Linked DNA regions of Prochlorococcus marinus str. MIT 0917. The protein of the gene in region 2 binds, or shares a complex with, the protein of the main gene of each other region. Links are inferred from orthologs where the notes say so. Each region holds a gene or a part of one and is shown on either strand. Other genes may lie near its edges. The genes, in order: hisH and hisF.

Region 1 (3,263 bases), 1.2 Mb from region 2 along the record:
CCGGTCTTCTCTTCCGAATACAAAAGCTATTGTCTCTTCTCTTTCTGATTTAAGAGCCCAGCTCAAGGCATCTTTATTTGAATTAAGTGGTATTTCTCCATGTTCTTTTCTTCCGCAAGTGGCAATAATTCTTGAGCAATCTGAAAGCGCTGAATTTAGATCCTTATAGACTTTTGCTGTTTCTAATATCTTCAATCCTTTGACAGACATCTTTTTCGATTCTTTAGCTAAATAATCACATTTAGGAGAAACTAGTCTTAATTCATGAACACTAAAGTTTTCGCAGAGTCTTGCCACACTCCCAACATTGATTGGTCCTGCGGGTTCAACAAGTACTACTTTGAGATCTTTTTTTATAGCCACTATTTATTGAGTGAATGCATATACGCCAATAGATCTGCCATTGATTGAGGTTCGATTTCAAAACTTGGCATTGGTGGAGTCAATCCTCGAATAACTTGATTAATAATCTTTTTATCACTCATTTCTTGAGTCACTTCATGGAGATCGGGTCCTACAAAACCTTGAGCTGATATCCCATGGCAACCGACACAATTGATTTTGAATAATTTGCTTCCTGATAAAGCTTCACCTTGAATAGATAATGTTTCATTTATGAAAGGATCTTCTTTAAAGTCACCAATTCTCCAGAAAAGAATAAGGAAGGCAATAGTGACTATCGATAATAAAAATATTCGCCAAGAGCTAATCTTTTGCTCCTGATTAATTAATGCTTTTGATGACGGAGTATTCACTAAAACCTCTTTGACATGAAAGAATTGTTACTAGTAATCATGAAGTATGCGAGCCAATGATTGAGCCTCTGCTATGTGGGATTGTTCTTGGACTAGTTCCCATAACATTATTAGGCCTTTTTGTTAGTGCATGGAATCAGTATCGTCGAAGCAGTTCAATGCCTGATTGGGAATAAGAAAAAGAAGAGAGGTGTTTCCATAAAATTTCTCTTTATTTAATTTCCACCCATTATGTATTCTTGGCATAGTTTTTGACGAGCATTCACATATCAAAGTAGTTGATTCCTTAATCCATTGTTTAGACAATAAAAGTTCTTGAGAAAGTTCATATAATCCAGATTCGTAAGGAGGGTCAAGAAAAACATAATCAAATTTTTGTTCAGGAATTAGGCAATCTTTAACAAAATCAATTTTCTTGTTTTTTGGACCCTTTTTGAGGAATGAGATCAATTCAGTGCATATGACTTCAATATGGATTGAGCTGTTAATAGTATTTGATACATCAATAAGGTTTTTTTTGCATATTTTTGCCGTTTCCCTCTGCTTTTCAATCGCAAGAACTCTTTTTACTCCTTGTTGAAGAACCTCACATGCCATTACTCCACTTCCACTGCAAAGATCTAGCCAACTTGTGCCTATAAGTTTGTTCCCAAGAATATTTATTAGTGCCTCTCTTACTCTTGAGGAGGTTGGCCTTGTCTTTTGGGATGAAGGACTTTCTATCCTTTTCCCAGAAATTAGTTTAAGTTTCCCTTTCAAACTAAAATTTATTTTTTTTCAACCAATTAATCCAATTAAAAATAAGTTTTTGTCCTGCAACTCCTGATTTTTCGGGATGAAACTGACATGCACCAGTGTTTTTATGCCAGACCATAGATGAGAAATCAGTTTTACCAAATTTTGTTGTGGCTACGGTTTGTTTTGGTTCTAAAGGACAAGCTGAGTAAGAATGGACGAAATACATCCAATTTGAATCAGGATGATTTTCTATAATAGGACAATCATTTATTTTGTTTATCGGAGACCAACCAATGTGCGGAATCCTCTCATTTTTTTCTTGAGGTAATCTCCGAATATGACCTTTGAAAATTCCTAAGCCCTCTGAGGAACCCTCATCACTAGTCTCGAATAATAGCTGTAATCCTAAACAAATTCCAATTAGCGGTTTACCATTATTTACCCACTCAATTATTAAAGGTACTAGTTCAGTCTTTTTTAAATTCTTCATTGCTGGATCAAAAGCACCAACCCCAGGAAGAATTAAAGCATCACAAGAGTTGAGTGCTTTGATATCACGAATAATATCTAAAGGTTGATTCAACCTTTTAAATGCTTGTTGAACGGAAAAAAGATTACCCATTCCATAATCTATTAATCCAATTTTTGCCAATAGATTTACCTTTGAATCATTTATATAAGGACCTAAAAGACTAAGTTCTTTAATCGATATTAGAGATGTTTAGAGATTGTTCCAGAAAGGGTGGCTTTAGGAACTGCTCCGACAACAGTATCTACTTTTTGACCTCCCTTAAAGATCATCAAAGTTGGTATGCTTCTAATTCCATACTGACTAGCAACATTAGGGTTCTCATCAGTGTTCAATTTGAAAACTTTTATTTTGCCTTCGAAATCTTTTGAGATTTCTTCAACAATTGGAGCAACCATTCGGCAAGGTCCGCACCAAGGTGCCCAAAAATCAACCAAAACAGGAACATCGCTCTGGAGGACTTCTTGTTCGAAAGAGGAATCAGTTACTGCAGAAGCTGTGGACATACCTTAGAAGTCTTAAGAACTAGATCATAACAATTGTATTTTGCCTATAAAAACTTTTGCTGCCATTTTTAAACGAAGTTTGAATATTGATTTGCGTCCTTTTTAATAAGAAAAACCCGAACAAGTCGGGTATTTTTTGTGTGAGGAGTGTGAGAGCAAAGGCTCTCACTACTCAATTCTAACCATTGTATTTAATTATGAAATCTTTCGGTAGCTTTTATTTTCCCATCCCAAGCTGTTGTGCTTTTTGGTAAACCTTTCCTTCTGTTAACAAAGAGGGTGCGATAACTACCTCAACTTGTTGCATTTCCTTTATGTTCGTCGCTCCTAGAGTCCCCATTGAGGTTTTTATTGCTCCTAGTAAATTGTGTGTTCCATCATCAAGAATTGCAGGTCCACAAAGAATACTTTTTAAACTACCTGTTGTCCCAACCTTAATCCTGGTCCCTCTAGGAAGAACAGGACTTGGAGTAGCCATGCCCCAATGAAAACCTTTACCAGGTGCTTCCTGAGATCTTGCAATTGGGGAACCAATCATAACTGAGTCGGCACCACAAGCTATGCATTTGCAAATATCACCACCAGTGATAATTCCACCATCAGCAATAATCGGAACATATTTCCCACTTTCTTTTTGAAAATAATCCCTTGCTGCAGCGCAATCAGAGATAGCAGTTGCTTGAGGGATGCCAACACCTAATACTCCTCTTGAGGTGCATGCAGCTCCAGGCCCAA
Region 2 (3,299 bases):
TAGATTTAAGCACTAACTTACCAATAGTGTCTAATTAAAATTGATTTTAGAAGATTTAAAGCATAAAACAAAAGCAAGAAGAGAGCAGTCAATTTATGCATGCTTGGAAGAAATCAAGTCTTCGTGGGAAGGTAACGTCGGTGGACTTATTCATGATTGGATAGAAATAGCTGGGGAGCAACTCGCATTGAATTGCACACCACTTAACATTCACAATAAAGTTTTAACGATTGGAGCAAGTCATCCGCAGTGGAGACAGGCGCTACAATACAACCGTTTAGAATTAATTGAATCTTTAAAATCATATGGATATCAAATAAAAGAGATTCGCATTAGACAACATTATCCTCATGATTTAGTTACTGGACAAAGTGAAAAAGAAATATGGGAAAATCATCCAAGTAGAACTGATAAAAATGGAATCGCAAATTGTCCTTTTTGCAAAGTGCCTTCTCCCAAGGGAGAAGTTAAATTGTGGGGTAAATGCAGTTTTTGTAGAAGAAAAGAATTGACAATAAATTGAACGATTTTGATTCAGGCTTCAAGTAATAAAATCCCCATTTGTCCCATTGCTAATGTTTTGTATTTTGCTTTTTTGAAGCCCGCAGAAAGTGCCAAATGAATTTGTTTTTCACCTGAAGGAAAATTAACTAAGCTTTTTTTTATATATGAATATTCTTTTCCTAAACCGAAAAGAGATGCAATTGGAACCACATAAAAACTTAAATAAATTTTCTGGAATAACCCTTGTATTGAAAATCCTTCAAAAGATCTAAAATCCAGTATCCCTGCTCTTCCTCCTGGTTTCAAAATTCTAAAAGCCTCTCTAAGTCCTAGATTATAATTGGAAAGATTTCTTAAGCCATAGGCCATTAAAAGTCCATCGAATTGATGTGATGCTAGATTTATCTCTAGAGCATCACCATTTATCCACTCAATTGAAGAATAATTTTGCTTAGATCTTTCTCTCGCAATTAATAATGATTGAGAAGCTGAATCTATCCCGATAATATTTTCAGAATTCTTCATATATCTAGCCAAAAGTATTGACATATCTCCAGTTCCACAACAAATGTCTATCCATTTTTCTCCCGAAATTGGATTAAGAATATCCAACAATCGACTTTTCCAAAATCTATGCAATCCGAAGCTAAATATATCATTTAAAAAATCATATTTTGAAGAAATTGAATTAAACATTTCCTCTATAGCTTTAGTATTACCAGGCCTCATATAAATCTAAGAAATTCTTTACTCGCACAAAAAGCTTAATGTGGAGAGATTTATTTTACCTCTTTTAGTGAAAATATTAATCATTCAATTGGTCTGATAGGTAAATTTTCCTTAATTAAATATTCTTTTATTTCGCTGATAGTTAATTGTCCATCATGCAAAAGGGATGCCAAGAGAGCAGCTGAAGACTTCCCAAGAGTAAAAGCCTCTTTAATGTGTCTCAAGCAACCAGCTCCTCCTGAAGCTATTACTGGAATTGGAACCTTTTCAGAAATAGATTTAGTCAGTTCTATGTCATACCCATTTTGAGTTCCGTCACCGTCCATGGAAGTTAATAGGATTTCTCCTGCTCCTAGCTCAAATACTTTTTCTGCCCATTCAATCGCATCCAAACCAGTATTATTACGTCCACCACTCACATAAACGTCCCACTTATTGGGAATATTTTTGTTCTTTTTTGCATCTATTGCGACCACAATACATTGAGATCCAAAACGATTAGCTCCTTGAGAAATCAACGAAGGGTTTTTAACAGCACTGGAATTTAAACTTACTTTGTCAGCTCCTGCTCGTAATAATTCATTTATTCCATTAATAGAACTTATACCACCTCCAACAGTGAAAGGAATAGTTACTGCCTCGGATGTTCGTCTAACCATATCAACCAAAGTTGATCTTTTCTCGTGAGTGGCTGTTATGTCTAGAAAGACCAATTCATCAGCTCCAGCCTTACTGTATCTACATCCCAGCTCAACTGGATCACCTGCATCACGCAAGCCAACAAAGTTAACGCCCTTTACTACTCGTCCATTTGAAACATCAAGACAAGGGATCAATCTTAAAGCAACCATGATTTTTAAACAGGGGAACTGTTATGGTTGCCCAAACTTAAGCATTTTGATGCCATGGCTAAGCCAACCTCCCTTGCAAGGATAGGTTCAAAAATTAAGATCAATATTGAACGTGTAAGAGATCGCATACCTTCTTATTTGATCAACCAACTATCTGAGGATCCAAGAGGCACTGTAATCGATTACAAGATGACTGATGGTATTGGTGGCATTGGTGTGGTAATTAAAATGAATGATGGAAGCAAACATTGGTTCTTCGAAGATGAAGTTTCTTAACCCTGAGATTACAAAGTGAGCGATGCTAGGCAACTCCTTGGGATAAAAGGAGGTTCTGAAACAACAAACATTTGGAAGCTTCGTTTGCAATTAATGAAGCCCATCACATGGATTCCTTTGTTATGGGGAGTCATATGTGGAGCAGCTGCCAGTGGTAATTATCACTGGGAACTAAGCAACATTCTTGCTTCTATAAGTTGCATGTTTATGAGCGGGCCACTCTTAACTGGATATACCCAAACAATAAATGATTACTTTGATAGAGAAATTGATGCAATAAATGAACCTAATCGACCAATACCTTCAGGAGCAATTTCACTTTTCCAAGTAAAGTGTCAAATTTGGGTTTTATTAATTGCCGGTCTTGGAGTTGCCTATTTATTAGATTTGTGGGCACATCACACAATTCCTTCCGTCCTTCTTTTGGCATTGGGAGGTTCATTTGTAAGTTTTATTTACTCAGCACCACCTTTAAAACTCAAACAAAATGGCTGGCTTGGGAATTATGCACTTGGTGCAAGCTATATAGCTCTTCCCTGGTGGGCTGGACAGGCTCTATTTGGACATTTAACGTGGACAACTGCTCTCCTTACTCTTGCCTATAGCTTGTCAGGCTTAGGAATTGCCGTAATAAATGATTTTAAAAGCGTGGAAGGGGATAAAAGCCTTGGACTTGAATCACTTCCTGTTGTTTTTGGTATTAAAAATGCAAGTCGTATCAGCGCAGGAATGATAGATATCTTTCAGCTGGCGATGGTAGTAGTTTTAATAGCGATAGGACAACATTTTGCATCTGTCATTCTGGTTTTGCTAATAATTCCTCAAATCACATTTCAAGACATATGGCTATTACGTGATCCATTAAAATTTGATGTTAAATACCAAGCGAGTGCACAACCATTTCTAATTTTAGGAATGCTTGTGACTGCAATAGCCATA

The links.
Region 1: the proteins of hisF (region 2) and hisH are in contact, whole or in part, in a crystal structure (PDB 6RU0), measured with the Thermotoga maritima proteins. The link is inferred for Prochlorococcus marinus str. MIT 0917 from one-to-one orthologs. Residues at the interface, in WP_004080486.1 of Thermotoga maritima: Met1, Leu2, Ala3, Arg5, Ser40, Glu41, Asp45, Glu46, Ala70, Glu71, Ile73, Asp74, Ile75, Pro76, Phe77, Asp98, Lys99, Ser122, Gln123, Glu161, Thr195, Leu196, Asn247, Arg249, Glu251; in WP_004080484.1 of Thermotoga maritima: Asn15, Arg18, Arg22, Arg117, Leu118, Pro119, His120, Met121, Gly122, Trp123, Asn124, Asn134, Gly135, Tyr136, Tyr138, Val140, Tyr158, Glu180, Lys181, Ser182, Ser183, Lys184, Ile185.

The regions. Positions count from the first base shown.
Region 1 is NZ_CP114784.1:633,987-637,249, reverse strand. The notes cover bases 331-3,263. They hold hisH (imidazole glycerol phosphate synthase subunit HisH), read right to left. Parts: upstream 2,146-3,263; coding sequence 1,516-2,145; downstream 331-1,515. Other genes in these bases: O5637_RS03930 (GuaB3 family IMP dehydrogenase-related protein), read right to left, coding at 2,746-3,263; trxA (thioredoxin), read right to left, coding at 2,205-2,528; O5637_RS03945 (RsmD family RNA methyltransferase), read right to left, coding at 879-1,514; petG (cytochrome b6-f complex subunit V), read left to right, coding at 812-931; O5637_RS03955 (c-type cytochrome), read right to left, coding at 363-755. Outside these bases: more of O5637_RS03960, read right to left, coding at 1-330. UniProt on the Escherichia coli protein: IGPS catalyzes the conversion of PRFAR and glutamine to IGP, AICAR and glutamate. The HisH subunit catalyzes the hydrolysis of glutamine to glutamate and ammonia as part of the synthesis of IGP and AICAR.
Region 2 is NZ_CP114784.1:1,799,235-1,802,533, reverse strand. What follows is about bases 200-3,168. They hold hisF (imidazole glycerol phosphate synthase subunit HisF), read right to left. Parts: upstream 2,085-3,168; coding sequence 1,314-2,084; downstream 200-1,313. Other genes in these bases: chlG (chlorophyll synthase ChlG), read left to right, coding at 2,376-3,168; O5637_RS10080 (DUF2862 domain-containing protein), read left to right, coding at 2,112-2,360; ubiE (bifunctional demethylmenaquinone methyltransferase/2-methoxy-6-polyprenyl-1,4-benzoquinol methylase UbiE), read right to left, coding at 535-1,233; O5637_RS10095 (DUF721 domain-containing protein), read left to right, coding at 200-523. Outside these bases: more of O5637_RS10095, read left to right, coding at 41-199; more of chlG, read left to right, coding at 3,169-3,299.